DNA from 4 places in the Ruegeria sp. P10 genome. Region 2 is predicted to be linked to each of the others. Evidence: riboswitches for the same ligand, from Rfam matches in the RefSeq annotation. Region 2 holds a riboswitch; each other region holds the start of a gene.
What was found. Region 2 has a riboswitch for cobalamin ahead of ACR0FB_RS08150 (DUF1636 family protein). Riboswitches for the same ligand answer to the same signal wherever they lie in the genome.
Positions count from the first base shown of each region.

Region 1: it holds a riboswitch for cobalamin, as region 2 does, so the genes downstream of both, ACR0FB_RS04325 (DUF1636 family protein) here and ACR0FB_RS08150 (DUF1636 family protein) in region 2, are expected to answer to the same signal.
Region 3: it holds a riboswitch for cobalamin, as region 2 does, so the genes downstream of both, ACR0FB_RS19755 (hypothetical protein) here and ACR0FB_RS08150 (DUF1636 family protein) in region 2, are expected to answer to the same signal.
Region 4: it holds a riboswitch for cobalamin, as region 2 does, so the genes downstream of both, ACR0FB_RS16500 (aromatic ring-hydroxylating oxygenase subunit alpha) here and ACR0FB_RS08150 (DUF1636 family protein) in region 2, are expected to answer to the same signal.

Region 1 is NZ_JBQERJ010000002.1:235,116-240,869, reverse strand. Features, by position in the region: gene ACR0FB_RS04345 (inositol monophosphatase family protein) at 1-582, shown strand, start outside; gene ACR0FB_RS04340 (FecCD family ABC transporter permease) at 606-1,616, opposite strand; gene ACR0FB_RS04335 (ABC transporter substrate-binding protein) at 1,618-2,568, opposite strand; gene ACR0FB_RS04330 (ABC transporter ATP-binding protein) at 2,585-3,358, opposite strand; gene ACR0FB_RS04325 (DUF1636 family protein) at 3,355-3,711, opposite strand; cobalamin riboswitch at 3,810-4,007, opposite strand; gene ACR0FB_RS04320 (D-lyxose/D-mannose family sugar isomerase) at 4,107-4,772, opposite strand; gene ACR0FB_RS04315 (carbohydrate kinase family protein) at 4,789-5,715, opposite strand; gene ACR0FB_RS04310 (glucokinase) at 5,747-5,754, opposite strand, start outside.
Region 2 is NZ_JBQERJ010000004.1:54,478-60,231, forward strand. Features, by position in the region: gene cobN (cobaltochelatase subunit CobN) at 1-229, opposite strand, end outside; gene cobW (cobalamin biosynthesis protein CobW) at 233-1,288, opposite strand; gene ACR0FB_RS08150 (DUF1636 family protein) at 1,290-1,661, opposite strand; cobalamin riboswitch at 1,754-1,960, opposite strand; gene ACR0FB_RS08155 (SLC13 family permease) at 2,188-4,044, opposite strand; gene ACR0FB_RS08160 (hypothetical protein) at 4,234-4,617, shown strand; tRNA gene ACR0FB_RS08165 (tRNA-Cys) at 4,698-4,771, opposite strand; gene ACR0FB_RS08170 (protein-L-isoaspartate O-methyltransferase family protein) at 4,997-5,650, shown strand; gene ACR0FB_RS08175 (TolC family outer membrane protein) at 5,746-5,754, shown strand, end outside.
Region 3 is NZ_JBQERJ010000016.1:6,101-11,854, forward strand. Features, by position in the region: gene recR (recombination mediator RecR) at 139-732, opposite strand; gene ACR0FB_RS19740 (YbaB/EbfC family nucleoid-associated protein) at 794-1,147, opposite strand; gene ACR0FB_RS19745 (DNA polymerase III subunit gamma/tau) at 1,548-3,311, opposite strand; gene ACR0FB_RS19750 (protein-tyrosine phosphatase family protein) at 3,483-3,995, shown strand; gene ACR0FB_RS19755 (hypothetical protein) at 3,987-4,394, opposite strand; cobalamin riboswitch at 4,486-4,706, opposite strand; gene ACR0FB_RS19760 (alpha/beta hydrolase family protein) at 4,864-5,697, shown strand; gene rsgA (ribosome small subunit-dependent GTPase A) at 5,737-5,754, opposite strand, start outside.
Region 4 is NZ_JBQERJ010000010.1:41,715-47,468, forward strand. Features, by position in the region: gene ACR0FB_RS16490 (hypothetical protein) at 1-149, shown strand, start outside; gene ACR0FB_RS16495 (FAD-binding oxidoreductase) at 166-1,248, opposite strand; gene ACR0FB_RS16500 (aromatic ring-hydroxylating oxygenase subunit alpha) at 1,254-2,507, opposite strand; cobalamin riboswitch at 2,590-2,793, opposite strand; partial or broken gene ACR0FB_RS16505 (IS5/IS1182 family transposase) at 2,867-3,019, shown strand; gene ACR0FB_RS16510 (hypothetical protein) at 3,321-3,545, shown strand; gene ACR0FB_RS16515 (DUF3833 family protein) at 3,575-4,117, opposite strand; gene ACR0FB_RS16520 (DUF3833 domain-containing protein) at 4,114-4,731, opposite strand; gene ACR0FB_RS16525 (MFS transporter) at 4,728-5,754, opposite strand, start outside.

The DNA.
Region 1 (5,754 bases), on a different contig from region 2:
GGCGAAGAGCACGGGCAAGAAGCAGGCGACGGGCGTCATATGTGGGTGATTGACCCGATTGACGGAACCCGTTCGTTTCTGTCCGGCCATCCTTTGTTCGGGTTCCTTTTGGCGCACCTTGTGGATGGGCGCCCTCGGTTGGGGCTGGTCGGAATGCCGGCCTTGCATGAGACCTATTTGGGTGTGGTTGGTAACGGGGCCAGCCTGAACGGGCGGCCGATAGAGGTGTCGCACACCACGCGTCTGGATCATTCGGTTTTGTATGTGAATGAAGGCGACAAGATTTTTTGCGACCATCCTGACCTGTTCAACCGGTTGATGAATGCAGGGCAGACGCGCCGATTTGCCTATGATTGTTACCCCCATGCCTTGCTTGCTTCGGGCCATGTCGATGCTGTGGTGGATTACGATCTGCAACCTTATGACTATCTGGCGCTTTCACCTCTGATCACGGCTGCTGGCGGAGTGATGACCGATTGGCAGGGGCATGCGTTGGCCCTCGATTCAGATGGCGCGGTCGTTTCCGCCGCAACCCCTGAACTGCATGCTGAACTGCTTGACCTCATCAATGCTGAGAAATGAAAGTGTTGCGCAACCTTGGAAAACTAGCTTCCGCGATCAGATTTGAACAAATACAAAAAGACAAAAAGTGATCCTATTGACGTTGTGACGATTCCGACGGGCAACTCCTGCGGGGCCAGAAGAAGGCGTGACAAGATATCGGACAATGTCAGCAGAATCGCGCCCACGATCGCCGAGACGATCAGCAGGTTTCGGTGCAGAGTACCGGCGATGCCGCGTGCAATATGAGGCACCATCAGCCCGACAAAGCCGATGACACCGGCAACTGAAACGAAACTGGCCGTCGCCAAAGCGGCAACGAAAAACATGCTGAACCGCAGACCTTGAACGGGAATACCCAGTGACGAGGCTGTGAAATCCCCGGTCAGCAGCGCGTCAAGCCACCGACTGCGATAAAGTGAATAGCTCAGGATCAGGCCCAGTCCGATCAGGACAAGCGGGAATGTTTCCCATCTTGCCAGTCCCAGGCCGCCAAGCATCCAGAATATCACCGAATGAGCCGCGCGATTGTCGCCAGAGAAAATAAGGTAGTTGGTGATTGCGGAAAACAGAAAGGACACCGCCAGGCCAGCCAGGATCAGTTTTTCGGGTGCGCTCGTACGCAAGCCCTGAACCAGCGCCAGAACAATGCCGGACGCGATCAGGCCACCGCAAAATGCTGCCAGCGGCAACGTCCAGATTCCCAGAACATCCCCTGTGACGGTGATCACCAGAACGGCGCCGGCAGCAGCACCCGAGGACAGACCGAACAGAAACGGATCTGCCAGATCGTTTCGCGTCGTTGTTTGCAGAACGACACCAACGACGCCCAGCCCCGCACCAATCACGGCGGCAAACAGGGCGCGGGGCAGGCGAAGGTCGAAGACGATCCGGTGCAAGGGCGACATGTCTCCTTCCACCATACCGGTTCCGAGGCCGATGGCCGAAAAGACTTCGCGCACGGGGATTGGGGTGGTCCCATAGACGATCGACAACAGCAAAAGGGCGGTCAGAACAACCGCCCCCAGCACTATCAAACGGCCCAATTGGACCATATCAGTTGGTCTCCGGGTGCATCGCCTGTGCCATCTTCTCGATCGCCTCGATATTTGCCGGGCCGGGAGTCAGCTCTTCGTAACGCAGTCCAATCCAGCGCTCGTTCTTTACCGCGTCCGTTTGTGACATCACCGGGTGATCCTTGAGGAACTGGAAAGTGTCCTCTGCGCCGTTGCCGGACTGATAGTCGAGCAGCACCAGAAATTCCGGGTTAGCCGCTGCCACAGCTTCCCACGACGTGCGGCCCCAGCTGGTATCCAGATCATGAGTTACGTTCTCACCGCCAGCGGCTGCGATCATCGCATCGGGAATGGCGAACTTGCCGGCGGTAAACGGAGCATCGGCCGGTCCGTCCAACAGGAATACCCGCGGCTTTTCCAGATCGGCTGTTTTTGCTTGAATGGCGGACAACTTGTCCTTCCAGCCGGCAACCAGCGCCTCGGCCTTGTCTTCGACCTGCATGACCTTGCCCAGGCGCAGAACGTCATCAAACAACAGGTTCATGCTGGCTTCGGGGCGATCCTCGTCCAGATGCACGCAGCTTTCGGTCAGGATCATGGTCTTGATACCAAAGGGTTCCAGCGTGTCGGGCGTGACATCTCCGCCGGGTTTCATGCCATAGTACCAACCGGCAAAAAACAGATCAGGTTCGACGGCCACAAGGTTTTCAATCGTCGGGTACTTGGGGGCAAGCTCTGGGATGTCGCCGCGCTGAGCATCAAAGTCAGGGCTGGTTTTGTACCAGCCCGAAATCCCGGTAAGTCCCACGATCTTGTCCTGAAGGCCGAGTGCAAAGGCCATATCCGCCATGTTCATATCATGTACGACCAGACGTTCCGGCGCCGAGTCAAAAACCAGCGGTTCGCCGCAATTGTCCACGGTGACGGCTTCCGCTGCCACGCCACCTGCGAAGCCAGCGAAGACAACCACCGGCCAGAGTTTCTGCATCATATGTAAGTTCCTGTTATTATGACAATTTCCGTTTTCGGATGTCCAGTGCGGGGATCATGCGGCCTTCGTGCTGAAAGCACAGATAATCCACGCCGAATGTCTCACTTACCCGGTCTGGGGTCAGAACTTCGCCAACAGGCCCGAACCCCGTCAGGCGCGTGGCTTTCATCAACGCCACATGGGTGGCGAATTCCGGGATCATGACCAGATCATGGACGATCATGACGACCGTTACCCCCAGATCAGCGACCAGAGACAGCATGTGCCCCTTGGCATCGGGGTCCAGATGGTTGGTTGGCTCGTCCAGAAACAGCAAGGACGGGTTCTGGGCCAGAGCGCGCGCGATGTGCGCGCGCTGACGTTCTCCGCCGGACAGTTGACCCATCGTTTTGTTGGCAAAATGCAACAGCTCGGTCGTCGTCAGCACCCGTTCAAGATCAGCCCTGTGCTGAGTCACCGAACGTTCGCCCTGAATCGGGATTTGCCCCAGCGCAACGTAGTCTTGCAGGCGCATCCGCCCGTCGGGCATTTCCTGCTGCCCGACCACAGCAATGGAGCGGGCACGTTGGCGGGCGGACAGGGTCCGAAGGCTTTGTCCTTCTATCCAAACATCGCCCAACGCAATCCGTTCAATCCCGCACAGCAGTTTCAGCAGAGTGGTTTTGCCGGCGCCGTTCGGCCCGGCGATTGCCAGAATTGATCCTTCTTCCAGACGAAAGGACACATCCTGCAACAGGATGTCGCCATTGAGAGCGTAGTATCCCAAATTCTCTGCAATCAGAAAACTCATGATGACCCCCCGAAAGGTAAAGCGGGAATTCGCGATAAGGTCTTTGCGAAAAGGGCAGGGGGGCGGTCCGAGGCACTGGTCCAGCCGTCGTCGCTGTCGCCGAACTGGATCGCAAATTCGACCAAGGCAGACAGATCGCGGGATGTCGTGATATCGCCAAACAGGTACTGCGCTTTGCCCGGGGCCTGAAATCCGACGGTCATGGCCCGTTCACAACCTGCCATGCAGGCCACCATTCGGGTTTCAAAACCGTCAGGCAACCGGGCATCCAGCGCGTCTTGCGCGGCTTCGGCAGACATCGTCCCCTGACATGTTGAACAGATCAGAACGTAGTGATCAGAATAGCAGGTCATTGCCTTCTCCGTCGTTTGCCAGATGCAGACAGAGGGCACATACCCGGATATTACGCAAACGCGCCATCAAGCCTCCTTCCGAGACGCCCCGCCTCGGGTTGGTTCATAGTGTGATGGCAGGTCTCCTGACTTGCGGGTCGTTGCTTGGCCGACCTTCCCAACCCCTTTTGGGTCAGTGGTGAAGTGGCGTCGCTCACCGCTTACAGTTGCGGGGGCAGTCACGGACTTGGCACATTCCAGCGCCGCACCGTGTTCCCATTTTCATCCCTTACGGAACCATCCCGCTCAGCTAGTCCGGCTACGCCTGACTTGTCAAGCGGCAGGCGAAAGGGTGGTGGACGGAATTGCAACGGTTGAGCCAGCGATCCTGGTGCGCCAGCCCGGACCGAACGGTGTCAATAGTCTGATACAAGAAGAAAATCCGGTTCGGTATCTTCCTCAACCTTTGAAAACCGTGGGATTGGCTTTTCAAACACATTGTCCGTACGGTCGTCATTCACGGTCGATACCTCGCCAATAAGGCAATCGCCGCGCTCGGCCCAGAAAGCGTGCCAGATGCCGGGCATCAGAGTTACGCTTTGCCCCGGCTTCAGCCGCAAGTGCTCTTCGGGTTGCAAGGTTACAGGGCAGGCATCGCTTGGGACCGTCACCGGGTTGTCGCGGTCGACGCCACCGTTTGGATCTGACGCATGGATTTCCAGAACGAGATCGCCGCCGCCCCGGTTGATGATGTCTTCTGCCTTGATGATATGCCGGTGCATCGGAGAAAGCTGATTTTCTTTCGAGATCAACAGTTTTTCCGCATAGAGCATCCCGCGCCCGGATTTCAGATCCTTCGCCTCACCATTGCGCAAAGTGAATAGAAACAGTCCAAGTTCATCAAAACGGCCCTGGGCGTAATCGGTAATGTCCCATCCCAGCCCGCGGCTGCGGATCGTTTCGGCCAGAGGGCTGCGCATTTTCTCGGGCGACCAATCCGCAAAGGGTGGCAACACGGCACCGAAGGACTGAATGAACGCCTGTGCCCGGGTCTTGATACGGTTGATTTCGGATCGTTTCATCATGCCGTCCCAAAGATCAAAGTTCGTGCGCCCAGGGGGGTTCTGCCCCGGCTCGGGAAACGGTCACGGCCGCCACGTCAGCGCCCAGTTCCATGGCTGCTTGCAGGCTTTCAACCGTCAATCCGCGCAGACCTGACTTGGTCAGATGCCCTGCACGGCTGAGCTCGGTCAGAACGCCGGCGTTGAACGTGTCACCTGCGCCGATCGTATCGACCACTTCAACGGGTTTCACGGGAACCGAAACTTCGGAACCATCCGCCAGGTAACCGTGCGCCCCGTCACTGCCGCGCGTGACGATGACAACGGAAGGACCCGCCTGCAACAGCACAGACGCTTTTGCGGCTTCGGATTCAGCGCCCGGAATGATCCAATCCAGGTCCTCGTCTGAAACCTTTACGATATCCGCACGCGAGATCATGCGGTTCAAACGCGTCCGAAACCGGGTTTGATCCTTGATGAAATCCGGGCGAATATTCGGGTCCAGCATCACCGCACGGTCGGAACCGTGGCGGTCCAGAAGGGCGGCATATGCATCTGCGCAAGGTTCACACGCAAGGCTGATTCCGCCGAGATACAGGGCAGAGACAGCGGGAAGCTGATCTGGCATGTCCTCGGGCAGCAACATCCGGCCTGCGGTGTTTTCATCAACAAAGCTGTAAGACGCGTGTTTATCCGAGAGCTGCACAAAGGCAAGCGTGGTAGGGCGGTCCGAGATGATGACATGTGTCGTGTCCACATGGCTCGCTTTCAGCGCATCGATCAGTTGCTGGCCGAACATGTCCGATGACAAACCTGTCAGCATCCCAACCGGAACACCCAGACGTCCCATCGCGACGGCTGTGTTCAGAACTGCACCACCAGTATGTGGCACAAAACCAATTGCGCCCGATGCGGTCGGTTCTGAAATCATATCTATCAGCGCTTCACCACAGCACAGAATCATGTCTTGGTCCTTCTTGGTACAGAGAATTCGGTCAGTCTG
Region 2 (5,754 bases):
GTTCGACATAGGTATCGACCGACAGCGGGTGTTTCAGAGCCGTCAAATTCGCCAGCCGCAGGGTCGGCATTCGCCCTTCCGGTCCGCCACCACGATGCCAGCCCGCCGCGAAAGCGCCTAGGTCGCTGTCCGAAAAGGACAGCACCACCAGGTCCGCCGGGCTCTGGCCCAGATCGGTTGGGGTCTCGGTTTCCTCGAGCCCGTGGCTTTCGCGAAAGACGACGTGCATGGCTTACTCGGCGGCCTCACGCACACCCACGAGGATTTCGCGGATTTCCGCCTCTTTGATATCGTCATGCTCGGCGATGACGACCAGACGCGAACGGCGTTCTTCACCGGGTTCCCACGGGCGGTCATACTGGTGACGCACGCGGGCACCCACTGCCTGGACCAGCAGGCGCATGGGTTTGCCCTGAACGGCGGCATACCCTTTGACGCGCAGGATGTTCAGTTCATTGGCCAGGCGTTCGATATTGGCGACCAGTTGGGCCGGATCGGTCTGCTCGGGCAGCTCGACGATGATGCTTTCGAAATCGTCATGCTCGTGATCGTGATGGCCGTCGTGATGCGAGGGTCGGGCGTCCATGTCATCCTCGGCGGCGGCTTCCAGACCCAGCACAACGCGCACGTCCACGGCACCTTCGGCCACTTCGACGACGGGCAGGGGGCGCGGCGCCTCGGCGGCGATGATCTCGCGCGCTTTGGCCACGCCTTCGGGGCCGGCGAGGTCGGGCTTGGTCAGCAGGATGATGTCAGCGCACGAGATCTGATCCTCGAACACCTCGGACAGGGGCGTTTCGTGGTCGATCGAGTCATCGGCCATGCGCTGCGCATCCACTGCTTCGACATTGGGCGCGAAGCGGCCTGCGGCCACGGCCTCGGCATCGGCCAGGGCGATCACGCCGTCGACGGTGATCTTCGAGCGGATGTCAGGCCAGTCGAATGCCTTGAGCAGCGGTTTCGGCAGGGCCAGACCGCTGGTTTCGATCAGGATGTGATCCGGGCGTGGCTCCAACGCCATCAGGGCCTCGATGGTGGGAATGAAATCATCTGCCACGGTGCAACAGATGCAGCCATTGGCCAGTTCCACGATGTTTTCCGCCGGGCAATCAGGAATGGCGCAGGATTTCAGGATGTCGCCATCGACGCCTACATCGCCGAACTCGTTGACCACGACAGCAAGGCGCTTGCCCTGTGGGTTCTGCATCAGGTGACGCACCAAAGTGGTCTTACCCGATCCCAGAAAGCCGGTGATCACTGTGACGGGGAGTTTTTCGAGGTTCGACATGTCAGGCTCCAATGGGGGGAATGCGCGAGGCACAGTTCTTGCGAAAATGTTCGGGGCGTTCGCGCCATTTCACCAAACCATCTTCGGTGGCCAGATACTTGGTCGCGCCGTCGACGATGACGTCGACATGATCTGTTTCGTTCAGGTTTTCATACACGAAGGTCCAGCGGCCCGGCCCGCGCAACACGATCGAACAGCCTTGATCACAGTTTGACAGGCATTCAACGGCTTTCAGGGTGACACCGTCGGGCAGGTCCGCCTGTTCCAGAGCCTTGTGTAACAAAGCGCCCGGGCGTTGCGTGTCATCTTCCACAGGCAGGCCGCGACGGCAGGTGGTACAGACCAGCAACTCGACTGGTGCGGTATCGGTCATGTCTCTCATCCCCCCAAATCCTCTTCGCGGGGGACGGGGTTTCATGCGGGCCACGAATGGTCATGGACCCGACACCGGAACACCCCGCCCGGTTTCAACTTCGGTTGTTGGCAGGTCTCCCGGCTTGCGGATGCCAGAGGCGGGCCTCTGTCGGATGTCCCGCCTTCCCGGCTTTCGGGCCAGTGGCATTGGGCATCCTCTCCGTTCACGGTCGCGGGGGCGGCTGCGTTTGGCGGCAAGACCGTTGACGCATTCCCTTTTCATCGGCTGTCACCGACACCAACGAAAGGGACATGCGGCACCGCTGGCCTGCTTGTCAAGCGAGTCGCGCGCAACAATGATGCAGAGGCATGGAAAGCGACCTGTGGGCGTCGATGGGCGGCATGGCGTGCCGGGACCCAGCCTGAGATGGGCCGGGCGACGAACAGTATGTTAGCAAGGGGCGTAGACTATGGTGAACGGGTGCCTTGACTGAACCTGTCCCGATGATGGGAAAAGACCACCGAACACCGCAGATCCTCTTGCGCTAATAGATGACGTTGATCATGAGCAGGGAGACGACCAGAAACAGCGCCGTCATTATTCCGCCGGAGCGGACGAAATCCATCACCTTGTATCCGGCCGGACCCATGATCAACGCGTTTACCTGATGGGTTGGGATGATGAAGCTGTTCGAGGTCGATATGGCGACCGTCAGGGCAAAGACGGCCGGGTTTCCACCCGCCGCCACCGCAATCGATACTGCCAGAGGCACCAGCAGGACCGTGGCCCCCACGTTGGACATGACCAAAGAAAAGGCCGTCGCCAGAATGGCGATGCCGGTTTGCAACGACCAGAGCGGCCAGCCGTCCAGAATTATCATGATCTGCTGGGCGATCCACGCGGCCGTGCCTGTGTTCTGCACGGCTTGTCCCAAAGGTATGAGGCAGGCGAGCAGGAATACGGTGTTCCATCCGACCGCGCGGTACGCCTCGTCCACGCTGAGCACACGGGTCAGCATCATGCCCACCGCGCCGGTAAGAAGACAGAGTGAAAGCCGGACGTCCGTGAACAGGATCAACGACAGCGAAATGGCGAAGAATGCCAGGGCCCAGCCGACTTTTTGCGGCCTCAGCTCGTCCTGAGGAAAGTCTGTCGTCACAACGACGAAATCCGGATCTCGTTTGATCCGCATCAGGTTGTCCCATCTGGTATGGGCCACAAGCATGTCGCCCGCCTGAAACTTTTCGAGCCCGATCTGAGTGGATTCGTGATCCTCGGTCTCGACATGGCTCAGCGTCTCTTCGCCGCGGTGAATGGCCAGCAGCGACATCCCGTAGGTCTTGCGAAACAAAAGCTCGCGGGGGCATTTGCCGATCAGCTTGCTGTCAGGCGTGATGACCACCTCGGCCACGCCTGCATTGGTTGGGGCGAACTCTTCGACGAAAATGTCCAAGTCCGGAAGAACGGTCAGCCCGTATTTCTCGGCGAACTTCTCGACCTCCCAACGGCGGCCGACGATGGCCAGCCGACACGGCGCTGCAATTTCCGCTGTCAAAACCTGAACCATCGAGGTTTTGCCGCGATAGAAGGTTGAAATGATGTACAGGTGGTTTTCGTGGTTGATGTCGGCCAGAATCTCGCCGACCAGGGGGCTGTCCTCGGGCACCACGACTTCGAACACATCAGCTTTGAGGCCATAGACCCTTTGCAGGTATTCCTGTGTCCCTTGTCCGGTACCCGTATTGTCAGGTCCTTCAGCCTCCGGCAAAACCCAGCGTCCCAACAGCAGAAAGTAACCAATTCCCGTCAGGATCAGAACCGCACCGATCGGCGTGACCGAGAACAGGCCGAAGGGCTCCATTTTTTGAGAGGCCGGCAGACTGTCATTTGCCGTCAGGATCAGATCGTTCAGCAGGATAAGAGGAGACGACCCGACCATCGTCATTGTGCCGCCCAAAATGGCGCAGAATCCCATTGGCATGAGCAGGCGCGACAGCGGTATGCCTGACCGTGTGGAAATTCGGCTGACAACCGGCAGAAACAGAGCAGCGGCGCCTACATTCTGCATGAACGAGGATATGACGCCAACGGTGCCGGAAATGATTGGTACAACCCTGCCTTCGGATTTGCCGCCGTATTTGAGTATGACGGCAGCCACCTTGTTCATGATCCCCGTCTTGTCCAGACCGGCCCCGACGATCATAACCGCAATGATCGAGATGACGGCATTGGATGCGAAGCCGTCGAACAGAAGGGTGACATCCGCCAAATTTTCCAGCCCGGGCGCGTAGCTGAGCAAGCCTATGAGAACCAGAACCAATATGGCGGAAAGGTCGATCCTTATGATCTCGGAAACGAACAGAAAAACGGTGAAAGCCAGAAGGGTGCAAACGACCCCCATCTCGAAGGTAAAGGCAATATGTTCCACAATACGTCCAGAACTTTTTCTTTGTTAGATTCCTAGTTCATCCCTCCCGACTTGTCATGAAGTTTCGTTTTTCGGCGATGTTGAGACATAATGTTGCTCAATGGTTGCTGTGGGAGCAATGCTTTCGGGAACCCCGTTTGACGAACACGTCAGAAAGAAGGATTGACCAAATTGCATGAAGAAACCAGCACGTTTCGTACCGGCGCGATGCCGTTCCAACAAGGTCGAAGCAGCACAGGTAATGGCAAGTCAATTCCAGCCACGAACAACAGACAATCCGACAGCTTTGTTTGCAGTACCATTCTGCCGCCGCCTGAACCGGGCAAAGGGCCGGCTTGGCCGTCCCTGATCGCAAACTGCCCACAAGAATGGTTTACACCTAAACGGGCCGGACAAATAATTCAGGTCACCAATTCTGATCATTTCGAGGTGAAGATGCCAAGGAAGTACGGCGGGGTGTTGCCTGAACGCAAGCTGGCGGCATATGCCCAGAATGCTCGCAGTCGGATGGAACAGAACAAGATCGCAACACGAAAAATCCAATAGTTGGTTGGATGAAAAATCCAATAGTTGGTTGGATATTGAACCTCGAGGAGGGAAAAAGTATCTCAAGTCGTTGGAGGTAGTGGAGGCGAGTACCGGAATCGAACCGGTGTACACGGATTTGCAATCCGCTGCGTCACCACTCCGCCAACTCGCCTTTTCAAGTAAAATCAGATACTTGCCGTGGTGTGCGTGGGGTTTTAGCAGCTTTCCAAAGGGGCGTCCAGAGGATTGCGCGCAATTTTGTCGACGAGATTGAAATTTGCCGAAGCCCGCAACCGCAAACGCACGGGCGCAGGGGGGTTGCGTCAACAGGGCCGTTGCTGGGCGTTTCAGGATGTGGCAAAAGCCGGGTAACTTTGGGAATGACTCGAGAGATCCTATGACAGATTTCGCTGCCCGGCGCCGCACTATGGTTGATACGCAAATCCGGCCTTCGGATGTTACAAAGTTCCCGATCATTGAGGCGATGTTGAACGTCCCGCGCGAAAACTTCGTGCCTGACGCACAGCGTGAGGCCGCCTATGCCGACAGTGTGATCGATCTGGGCAACGGGCGCTGTATGCTCGAGCCGAGAACGCTTGCTAAAATGCTGGATGCGCTCAACATTTCGAACGACGAGATGATTCTCGATATCGGTCCGGCGACGGGGTATTCCACTGCGGTTGCCGCGCGTATGGCGCAGTTGGTTGTTGGTGTGGAAAGCGACGACTCGCTGGCGTCCGAGGCGCAAAGCCTATTGGCTGAGGCCGATGTGGACAATGCCATTATCCACGTCGGTCCTTTGGAGCAGGGTGCGGCTGAGCACGGCCCTTACGATGCGATCATGGTGCAGGGCGGTGTTGAACGGATTCCCGACGCCCTGTTGGATCAGCTCAAGGAACATGGCCGGATTGCATGCCTGTTTGTTGAAGGCAATCTTGGAACTGTGCGGATCGGTCGAAAGACCGGAGGCCGGGTCAGCTGGAGGGATGCCTTCAACGCCAGTGCACCGATACTAGAGAGCTTTTCGGCGGAGTGTGCATTTTCGCTATAGTCCGCCGATAGATTTTTCTTCCGCCTTGATTAGTTGAAAACAAGGCCGCAAACTGCCTGCAGGGCAGTGTAATTTCGTTTTGAGAGGATTTCGGTATGCGTGGT
Region 3 (5,754 bases), on a different contig from region 2:
TGGAATTAACAGAAAGAAACTCATCCAATAACTGTACAGCTGTCAAGCTAGTTACCGCGATACTTGAGCGTGCATCGTGCGTTGCGCTGGCGCCGCCTAGCGCAAAGGCCTCGCGAAAAAAGAACCGGTAAGTTAGAGCTACAGTTCCTTCCGCGCCCTGAGCGCCGCCGTAATCGTCCCGTCGTCCAGATAATCCAGTTCGCCTCCAATCGGAACACCCTGCGCCAGTGAGGTCAGGCGGACCTGTCCCTCGAGCTGATCGGCGATGTAGTGGGCGGTGGTCTGGCCATCGACGGTTGCGTTCAGGGCCAGAATGACCTCAGAAATCCCTTCGGCCATCACCCGATCCTTGAGTCGGGGAATGCGCAGTTGGTCCGGGCCGACCCCATCCAAAGCCGACAGCGTGCCGCCCAGAACGTGATAGCGACCCTTGAAAACTGCAGCGCGTTCCATCGCCCAGAGGTCGGCGACGTCTTCGACCACGCACAGCTCTCCGGTCGCGCGATCCGCGCTATCGCAGATGTCGCAGATATCGGTGGTGCCGACATTGCCGCAGTTCAGGCATTCGCGGGCGGTGGCGGCCACTTGTTGCATCGCGTCCGAGAGGGGCGTCAGCAGCAGGGCGCGTTTGCGGATCAGGTGCAGAACCGCGCGGCGGGCCGAGCGCGGGCCCAGGCCCGGCAGTTTGGCCATCAGGTCGATCAGGTTGTCGATGTCGCTGTTCGAACTCATGGCCAATCCTGCATTGCGCCAGAGGGAGCCTCCGGCGGGAGTATTTGGGAAAAGATGAAGCTCAGAACGGCAGCTTGATGTCTTTGGGCAGGCCCATGCTTTCGGTCAGCTTGGCCATTTCAGCCTGCGAACGTTCGGTTGCCTTGGTCTGCGCATCCTTGATGGCGGCCAGGATCAGGTCTTCGACCACTTCCTTGTCATCGCCGTTGAAGATGGAAGGGTCGATATCCAGACCTTTGAGTTCACCCTTGGCCGTCGCCGTTGCCTTGACCAGGCCTGCACCGGATTCGCCGACAACCATCATGTTGTTCAGCTCTTCCTGCATTTCGGTCATCTTGGTTTGCAGGTCCTGCGCAGATTTCATCATCTTGGCCATGTCGCCCAGACCGCCAAGCCCGCCGAGTCCTTTCAGCATAGTATTCTCCTGTGTCTCCGTTTGCGCTCTAGATACGGGCAGCAGCGACATGGCACAAGGGTTCTCCCGCCGGTCGGAGGCTCATCCGTTCCGGTCGGCATGTTGATCAGCGCAGGCGTCAGCAGGAACGTGCTAACCATCTGTGACACCATATTTGCCAGCAGGCCCGACAAGCGCAGATCGTCCTTGGCGCGCATATGGTCTGCTGCCGAGACTGATTGCACGGAACACAGGAAATCTGGGCGGGGTTCGAATGGCTACGCAGCATTCGGATCAGAATGGTCACGGGCCGCCTTCCGCTGGCCGGTGTCGCAACAAACGATCTGAGACATGCGGGCGGATGTGTTCGATCGAAACCTCGGTCAGCTTCGTTTGAAACGGGGGGTGACGGGCGGCGGGGTCAGTCTTCCTCGAACGGGTCCCACTCGTCTTCCACTTCGGGAAGCGCTTCGGTCTCGACCTTGGCGGCGCGTTGCTCCGGCGTTTCGATCCTAGTGATTTTCGCCTTTGGGAATTGCGCCAATACCGCCTGCACCAACGGGTGTTGTTCGGCTTCGGATTTCAGTGCGAGCTCGGCCGCATCCCTGACTTCTGCAATCGTGGGGGCTTCTCCGTCCGAGACGATCGAGACAGCCCACCGATTTCCTGTCCAGCGTTGCAAGGCAGTGCCCAGTCGTGGCGCCAGATCCGCCGGTGCCTGGGTGGCGGGTGTGAATTCGATTCGTCCGGGTTGATAGGAGACGAGGCGCACGCCGTTTTCCACCTCGACCAGCAACTTTACGTCGCGATTGGTCCGGATCAGTTCCACCACGTGGTCGAAGGTCGGGTAATGGGCAAGGGCCGTCTGGGCATCCTGCGCCAGGGCTGCAACCGGTGCGCCACCGGAACCGCGAGGGGACGGCGCGTAGGCAGGTGGATGGGTCGCGCCAGCCGGCGCCGGACCGGCGCCCGGTCGGGATATCGAAACGCCGCCATTGGGCCCGCCCGGCGGCGGTGGCGGGGCATCTTGCAACCGTTTGATCAGCTCTTCGGGGCTGGGCAAATCCGCCACATGGGTCAGGCGAATAACGGCCATTTCAGCGGCCATCATGGCGTTGGGCGCAGCCGAGACTTCCTCGAGCGCCTTCAGCAGCATTTGCCACATCCGGGTCAGAACCCGCATCGGCAGAGCCTCGGCCATGTGTTGGCCCCGGGTCCGTTCATCCGGAGAAACCGTCGGATCCTGCGCCGCGTCAGGCGTGATCTTCACGACGGACACCCAATGCGTGATCTCGGCCAGATCGCGCAGCACCGCCAGCGGGTCTGCGCCTTCGGCGTATTGGCCGCTCAACTCGGTAAGTGCTCCGGCGGCATCGCCGCGCAGGATCATATCCATAAGGTCCAGAACCCGGCCACGGTCTGCCAGTCCAAGCATTGCACGGACCTGATCGGCGGTCGTCTCGCCAGCCCCATGCGAAATCGCCTGATCCAGCAACGAGGTCGCATCCCGGGCCGATCCTTCCGCTGCTCGGGTGATCAGCGCCAGCGCGTCTTCGGCGATCTGGGCGTTTTCCGCTTCGGCGATCTTGCGCAGCAGGCCAATCATGTCTTCGGGTTCGATCCGGCGCAGGTCGAAACGCTGGCAGCGGGACAGCACAGTGACAGGGACTTTGCGGATTTCAGTGGTTGCGAAGATGAACTTCACATGCGCGGGCGGTTCTTCCAACGTCTTGAGCAGCGCGTTGAACGCGCTGGTCGAGAGCATATGAACCTCGTCGATGATGTAAATCTTGTAACGCGCGCTGGCGGCGCGATAGCGGACACTGTCAATGATCTCGCGGATGTCGTTGACGCCCGTACGGCTGGCGGCGTCCATCTCCATCACGTCGACATGGCGGCCTTCCATGATGGCGACACAATGTTCACACTGACCGCAGGGTTCGGTCGTGGGGCCACCGGTTCCGTCGGGTCCGATGCAGTTCATGCCCTTGGCGATGATCCTTGCGGTCGTGGTTTTGCCGGTGCCGCGAATGCCGGTCATGATGAAGGCCTGCGCGATCCGGTCGGCCGCGAACGCGTTTTTCAGGGTGCGCACCATGGCATCCTGACCCACCAGATCGGCAAAGGTTTCCGGGCGATATTTGCGGGCGAGAACCTGATAGGCGGGGCTGGAGCTGTCTGTCATGTCTTCTCGTTGGGATTCGGTGCTTGGGCACAGCGTAGTGGCCACCGTTGCCCGCGTCCACAGCGTGGCGCGATGATTTTTGATTTAGAAACGAGTCGCTTTCGCACTAAACTGCATCAGCGGATTTAATGGCTCATTTTTGTATAGAGTTCTTTGGGGAGGACAGGATTCATGTCGCAGTTGGTGATCTACGCCCTGCAAGTCGGTGGCGGAACGCTGGCGCTGACCTCGATGCCCGGACGCGGCGGAGATTACTCCAGCGATCTGGATATGATCGCAGCCTGGCAGCCGGGGCTTGTTGTTTCGATGACGACGGATGTCGAAATGCTTCAGGACGGGGCGCAGGAATTTGGAAGCGATATTCAAAGCCGCGCCAGCCGATGGGTTCACCTGCCGATCGAAGATTTCGGAGCGCCGACAAAAGCGATTGATGACGCGTGGCCGTCCGTCAGCGCCGCGGCCCGGCACGCGCTGTCCGGCGGAGGTCGCGTATTGGTACACTGCCGCGGGGGCTGTGGCAGGTCAGGTATGATTGTCCTGCGGCTGATGGTCGAATGCGGCGAAGGCGCGGACACGGCGCTGCAACGATTGCGGGCGGTGCGCCCTTGCGCCGTCGAAACGGATGCGCAACTGGCCTGGGCCTCTCGGCGTGCCCAGGCACAGGTCAGTCTGGACTCAGATTGAAATCTGCGCGGGCGCGCAAGCAGGTTTTCGAGGCCGGATCGTAGAAACTTCGATCATCGCGCAGGGTGGGGTTTTCACGACGCCGGATGGCATCGCACTGAACGTGTTTCCGAAGATCAGGTCGGCATAGCCGTTCAGCGGCTCAATCGCGGTTTCGGGCTGCGTCCCGCAAAAGACACGAATGCGGTCTGATTGCGCGCGGAAAATTGCATGACATCCTTCGCTGCAATGTGACAGCGCGCTGCTGCCCTCAATCTCGAAATCGTCACTTGTGGCCGAGGTCGCCTGGGCCATGGCTTCGGATATCGAGCGCGCCAGCCGCGCCAAAGCGGGACAGGTTTTGCCCGTCCGCTGACATACTGTTGCACTGAATTCATGTGTCTTTGTCTTCCAGATCATCCTGCGCCCTCCGCGCTTGGTGGACAGGATATTTGGGACAGGTGGGACAGCGTGATGCCGTCAGGACCTGCCCGGACACCCCGCCCGAGTTTCGGTTTCGTTTCCGATGGCAGGTCTCCTGACTTGCGGGTCATCGCTTTGCCGACCTTCCCAGCCTTTGGGCCAGTGGTGTTTCGGCATCGCTTACCGCTTACAGTTGCGGGGGCAGTCGCGGATTTGGTTGTTGCCTGCATGACCAGACATTACCGCACCGTGTTCCCTTTTCATCCCGACCCCTTGTGGAGGCCGGAAACCATCACACAACCGCTAGCGTTTGAGCACGCGTCGAGTCAAGCCGATCTTTTGACCGGACGCTTGGTCATGCTGGATACGGTGTTGGTTCATGCATAGTGTCGAGGGCGTTGAGGTTCGGAAACCGGATTTACCAAGCGCAAAGCCAGAGATCATGTTGGACGCAGAGCAAACGGTAATGACCGAAGAATTTCGCTTTCCGTCCGGGCAGAAAACACTGTCTGCCCGGTTGTACAGCCCGCTGTCTTCGCCCGAAATCGTCGTCGTGCTGAACAGTGCAACGGGTGTGCCGCGCGATTATTACCGTCATTTCGCACGATGGCTTGCTGCCGAGCAGGGTATGGCCTGCCTGACCTATGACTATCGCGATTACGGGCATTCCTTGACCGGCCGCCTGAAAGATTCGCGTGCGACCATGGCGGATTGGGCCTTGATCGACATGCCCGCGGCACGGGCAGAAATGCGCAGACGGTTTCCCGATTCGCAGCATTGGACCATCGGCCATTCGATCGGCGCGATGTTGGGGCCTGTGCAGCCGGATATCGATCTGATTGATCGCATGATCTGTGTGTGTTCGGGGCTGGTAACCCTAAGCGACCATCCATGGCCCTATCGTGGTTTGGCAGGATTGTTCTGGTATGGTCATGCCCCGCTTTTGGCCCGAGCCCTTGGCTACCTTCCCGGAAAGGCGATCGGGTTCGGCTCGGATCTGCCGGCATCGGTCTATTGGCAGTGGCGCAAATGGTGTACGGCGCCTTTGAACTATGTGCCTGAAATCGGGCATGAGTTACCTGCGGCGCAGTGGAAGGATTCTGGAACGCCCGTGGATTTGTTCACCTTCGAGGACGACCAGATGGTGCCGCCGGAAGCGGTTTGGCGGCTTGCGGATCTTTACGGCCCCGATGCCAACCGCCACCTGCTGAGCCCTGCCGATTTCGGGTTGCCCGAGGTTGGTCATATCGGAGCATTTGCCCGGCGCAATGCAGCGGTTTGGCCGCGACTGATCGCTTGATCAGACGCGGCGCAGGACGGGCCGGGCACCGCCCAACGATCACCGGTTGCGAAGTTT
Region 4 (5,754 bases), on a different contig from region 2:
CCAGAGCAGACGGGCAGCTGGTTCTGCGTGAAGATGACAAAGTTCTGAAAGTGCCGGACATCCGGCGACCCAATCTGGCCCGGATTCTGCAACGGGCAGAAAAAACGCGCCGAAAGCCGCAGCGGGTGTCAGCCACGCTGCGGCTTTGATCGGGATGCGAAGCGCCTAAACCTCGACTTCGACCTTGCCGATCGGGTTCGAGCAGCAGGCCAGAATGTACCCCGCGTCGATGTCATCTTCCGAGATCCCTCCGTTGTGGACCATGTGGACCTCGCCAGCGGTTTTCTTGACCTTGCAGGTACCGCACACGCCGAAGGTACAGCCTGACGGAATGTTCAGGCCAACCGAGCGGGCGGCGGCAAGCACCGTGTCGGTCTCGGCAACCTTGGCCGTCACGCCCGAGGTCGCGAACAGGATTTCGGCGCTGCTGTCGTCGTCCAGAACAACGTCATCCAACTCGGGCTGATCCGCCTCGGTTTCCACCGGCGCGCCGAAGCTTTCCTGATAATAGTTGTCCATATCAAAACCAAGACCGGCCAGCGCGTCGCGCACCGCTTGCATGAAGGGCTCGGGACCGCAGCAATAGACTTCGCGCTCAAGGTAATCCGGCGCCATCAGGCCCAGCATCAATTGGTTGAACTGCCCCTGATATCCCGTCCATGGGCGGTAGCGGTCCGGCTCTTCCACCACGAACTTCAGGTCCAATCCATCCGTGCGGCTGGCCATCTGTTCCAAGCGCTGGCGGAAGATGATCTCGGATGGCCGCTTGGCGCAGTTGATGAAGACAACGTCCAGATCGCGGCCTTCGTCCCACATGCAGGTGGTCATTGACATCATCGGTGTGATGCCTGAGCCAGCCGAGATAAACAGGAACTTGCGCGCATCGCTCAGTACGTTGGTGAACAGGCCCGCAGGCCCAATGGCCTTGAGCCGCATGCCGGGTTGAAGATTGTCCAGCATCCAGCGCGTGCCGATACTGTCGGGTTGCGCTTTGGCGGTGATGGTGATCGACCGCGGCCGCGATGGCGACGATGAGATCGTGTAGGTGCGATACACGACTCCCCCGGGCTGGCCAAGCGCCGGAATCTCGAGCGTCAGGAACTGACCGGGGTGATAGGCGAACTGCGCCCCAGAGGGGGCCCGGAACGAAAAGCTGGCGGTGTTCGGCATCTCGGGCACGACCGAGACACATTCCAGCATCTCTCCATCCTGCCAAACGGCTGATGAAAGCGTGTCCAGATCTTTCATCAGACTTACTCCGCCGCCATGTAGTCAGGGGTCAGGCGGGCCGACACTGTGCTGCAATACCAATCCACGAATTGCAGTACGCCGGATTCCTGAATGGCTGAATACGGGCCGGGCACATAGGCCGGGCTGTTGATGCCCTGCTGGTTGTCCTCGACCACCTGACGGTCTTCGTCATTTGTGGCGACCCAGACTTCGGTCAGGCGTTTCACATCGTAGTCAACGCCTTCAACCGCATCCTTGTTGACCAGCCATTTGGTCGTGACCTCGGTCTCTGTCGGGCTGATCGGCGTAACACGGAAAACAATCGAGTGATCGGCAAGAAAGTGGTTCCACGTAGTCGGATAGTGGAACTTCAAAAGCGATCCCGCATCCGCAAAGGGCGACCGGCCCAACCAGCGGCGCACGGCGGATTTCCCGTCCATCGTATAGCTCTCGGCGCCTTCTTTCAGCGGCATGCGCGCCAGACGGAATTGGCCGTCCTCGTGCAGATAGAACTGCGATGGCATACCCGCTGACTGGCACCTGTCGAAATGGGCTTGCATATAGGCTGGGGTTTCACCGCCTTCGATCCCCGTCACGCCCGGATCATCAGGGAAGGTCCGGCACAGCGCAGGGTGGTTGCCGCCGCAGTGATAGCACTCGCGATTGTTTTCCCAGACCAGTTTCCAGTTGCCGTTCTCGATGATCGAGCTTTCGAATGCGACCTTGGCATTCGCAAGATCATGCGGCTCAAGATACGGGCGCGCGATATTGGCAAACGTGTCAAAATCCGGGGCGACATCCGCCAGACAGATATAGACCAACCCGGCAAGCTCGCGGCAATGAACCGTCTTCAAACCATGCTGTCTGGGATCAAACTCTGGCCCCATGTCGCGGGCCCACAGCAAAGAGCCGTCAAGCTCGTAGGTCCATTGGTGATACGGGCAAACCAGCTTCGGCGCGTTGCCTTTTGCCGCCTTGCATATGATCGAGCCGCGATGGCGGCAGGTGTTGTGAAACGCCCGGATCTGGTTGTCGGCGCCGCGCACGATGATCACGCGATAGGCACCCACGTTGTACGTTACATAGTCGCCGGCTTTCACCAGTTCACAGGCCGGAATGGCAAAGAGCCATTCGCGATAGTGGATGGTTTCCAGGTCGGTCTGAAAGATCTCGGGGTCGGTGTAAAAGGCCCGTTCCAGAGCATAGCCCGGGATTCGACGCGCCAACAGGTTTTGGACATTGTTCACTTCTGGCTCTCCTGCCGCGCCCCGCGGCATTGCTTGGGCAGATGACAGGGAGGAACCGTCCGGAGGCGCGCGAGGACCACGTCCGAAACCCGTGCCCCCACCGCCACCCGCGGTTTGACATATCTGCAAGGCTGGTTTCCGGACTTGAAAGGGGCTTGCACCCGGTTGCGACACCTTCCCGGGATCCTCGTCCCAGTGGTTGATTGTCGAACCTGACCTTCCTTACCGTTGCGGGGGCAGCGCCGGAATTCCACCGGCTTCCCAATTCTCCGCGGTCTGAGAATCAAACAGCGGCACCTCACGATGGCAGCCTACTTTCTACCTGCTTGGGCGCTGAAATGCTTGCGACATTTCCGGTTTCAAAACAGACATGGAAATTTTCCGGCTGAGTGGACGGCGCCGGGATCACGGTCCTTGGCACAGGGGCATGGCAAGCCCGCCAGCACGGCGTTCTGCAGGGGCCAGTGGGCTTTGCGATGGATGCGGCCACGTCTGACATCCGGGCCGTCAAATTGTCCCCCAGCCGTGACAGCGAAGGCCCGGCTGCTCTGCTCAGAAACGAAACGCTGCACGTCGCCTGAGCATGGCTGGAAAAGAGAGAGTCAGGCCAAGTGAAGGAGGTTTGCAGCAAACCCTTTTGGGTGAAGTTGATCCGTTTGGGATAGTGCTGGCTTGCCATGAGGCAGGTGAAGAAGGCGAATATCCGTCATGCGAGAGTTGTCAGTCCATCCTGTCAACGGACGGTAGAAAACCTCATTTTGTCCATAAAAAATTGTCTTTTTCGGGAAAAACCATTACGTTTTCCGAAAATGGTGGAAAACACCGGAGGCAGTAAGAGAGCAGATGCCAAAACCGAAAACAGGTGTTTTGCGGACAACAGTTCCTTCGCGCCTCATGGGAAAACGGGATGGTCTGTTTTTCCTCTGGGGGCAGATAGAACGCGCGCGCTTGAAGGTCGAGGGCGGCGAACGCGCCGAGGGCGCAGCCTCGGACGGGCCAAGGGCAAACACGGCCGGTGAGGTCAAGGGATCGACGACAGCATTGGTGGACGAGTTTATTTTCTACTGACTTTTGTGATGAAACCGGGCCTGACGGCCCTATTTCTTCTCGAAGAACAGGATGACTTCACCCAGACGGACGCCATAGCGTGAGACATACGCGCGGTTCAGCAGACGGTCGTCATCCAGCAGCCACATCCAGTCGTCGAATTTGACACGCATGGTCCCGTCCTTGATCGGCAGGTCGATCTTGTATTTCCAGTTGAACGTATCCCCGCGTTCAATCCCGCTGGCGGTGCCCAGCACGCCAGGCGCCGTACCGGTCCACGTATCCTCTCCGGTTTTGGTCAATGTCCAGATGCGTTGTTCCGTCGCGCCATCGTCGTAGACGAAGTCTTCGACCAGGGTCAGGGTTTCGCCGTCCCATGTTCCGTCGATATCAACCGTGAATCTGCGGGGGATATTTCCCAGAACATCCTGAAACTGACCGTAGGCCACTGTTTTACCCTCAAAAAACTCTTCCAGGTTCAACTGCCGGTCCGACAGAAACGTTTTTGGTACCTTCGGTTTGCTGGAGCAGGCCGCCAGAAGTGTAAGGCTTGCGATGGCGACGCAGGCGATGAAAGAGCGAAAGGTGATCATTGCAACGGCTTCCCTTCCGAAGTCGCGTCATACCCGTTTGACCCACTTGGATGCATCGGTTTCGATCTGGGGCTTGGACGCATTGTGGCGATCAGTTCCGCGACCTTGACGCCAAACTTGCGCATCTCGGACCGATTCATGATGACGCCGGTTTCTGTCAGGTACATCCAATCGGTGACATCCAGTGTGTGTCCACCAGCGTCATCTGGCAGAATGATACGATAGGTCAGTTTCACCGTGGACCCCGAGATAATGCCCCGACCTTCGCCCACGATATCATCCGCCATTGCCGTGAATGTGTTGCCAGTTCCCAGCGTCAGGTACCATTTGCGGGTCATCTGTTTTCCGTTGGAATAGGTGAAGTACTCGGTCAGCGTGCCCGAGTTGCCTTGCCATTCGCCGGACATGCGCGCGACAAAGCTGTTCGACATTTTGCCGTTGGGGCCATAGATCAGGCCTTCGGACAAGATCTCTCCGTTCAGGTGCTTTTTCAGGGAAAAATCTGGCCCGGTGCCACTGTAATCGGACGGCGATTGCGCGCGAAAGCTCAGCAGCCTTGCACGGATGAAGACAGCGGTCAGAAGGACCAGAAGGATGATGGTGAAAGCGTTCATTTGCTTGTGACCTCGGTGGGCAGGGTCAACACCATCCCGAACGCTCCGACTTTCAGGATGCAGGGCAGCACCGCATAGGCAAGATTGAGTGTATCCAGTGCCTGTGCTGAATTGGTTTGACCGGGGGTGAAACCGCTGCGTTCCAGCAGCGGCAGAGTGAAAAAGGCAGCCAGGGCGAGGCCCAGTTTGCCAGCGAAGGACCAGATGCCAAACGCGGCTGATGCGTTCAGCCCGGCCCGGGTAAGCACGATCGAGAACATGGCCGGCAACACGACCATATCCGCGCCCAGCGCCGCGCCCGAGGCGAGACAGATCATTGCAAAACCCGCAAGGTTTCCTGAACTCAGTGTGGCAGCGCCGATAAAGCCGGCGATCGAGAGCGGCATGGCAATAATCAGAGTCTGTTTCGGGCCAATTTTGTTACTGAGCTTTGCCCAGAGCGGAACGCTCGCGCCTGCGCTCAGGAAGAACAGGATCAACAAAGGACCCGCCTTGCCCGGCAGTTGCAGCCGGTCTTCCACAAAAAACAGAAACAGGGTGGAGGTTATGGCAACCGGGAGGCTGTTGACCAAAGCCAGCGCAAGAAGGCGCAAGCCACCGGCCTGACCCAGACCCGCAAAGGACAGGCCTGATCCGGTGATCGGTCTGCGTCGCCAGATCGGGATCGTCAGTGTCAGGGTCACAACGGACAGCAGCCCCAGGAACGCGCCGAATGCGGGGTAGCCTTGGGAGTGTGCCCCGAAAGCAACCAACAGGGCCGGAGCGCTGGCTGCGATGACCACCCCGGTCAACTGCCCGCCTTCACGATAGGCGGCCAGTGTCATCAGCTCTTTCGGATCGGTTCGCTTCGCCAGAGTTGCGCTGCGACCATAAAGAAGGATGGTTCCCAGGCTGTACGCCGAGAACAGCAAGATCAGGATCGCGACCAGTTCCGGCACGCTGGCACCCTGCGGCAGATTGAAAAGCAGGGGAAACCCGATCGCCAGCCCCAAAGCCGCCATCGCGGCAAATGCAAGCTGGCCG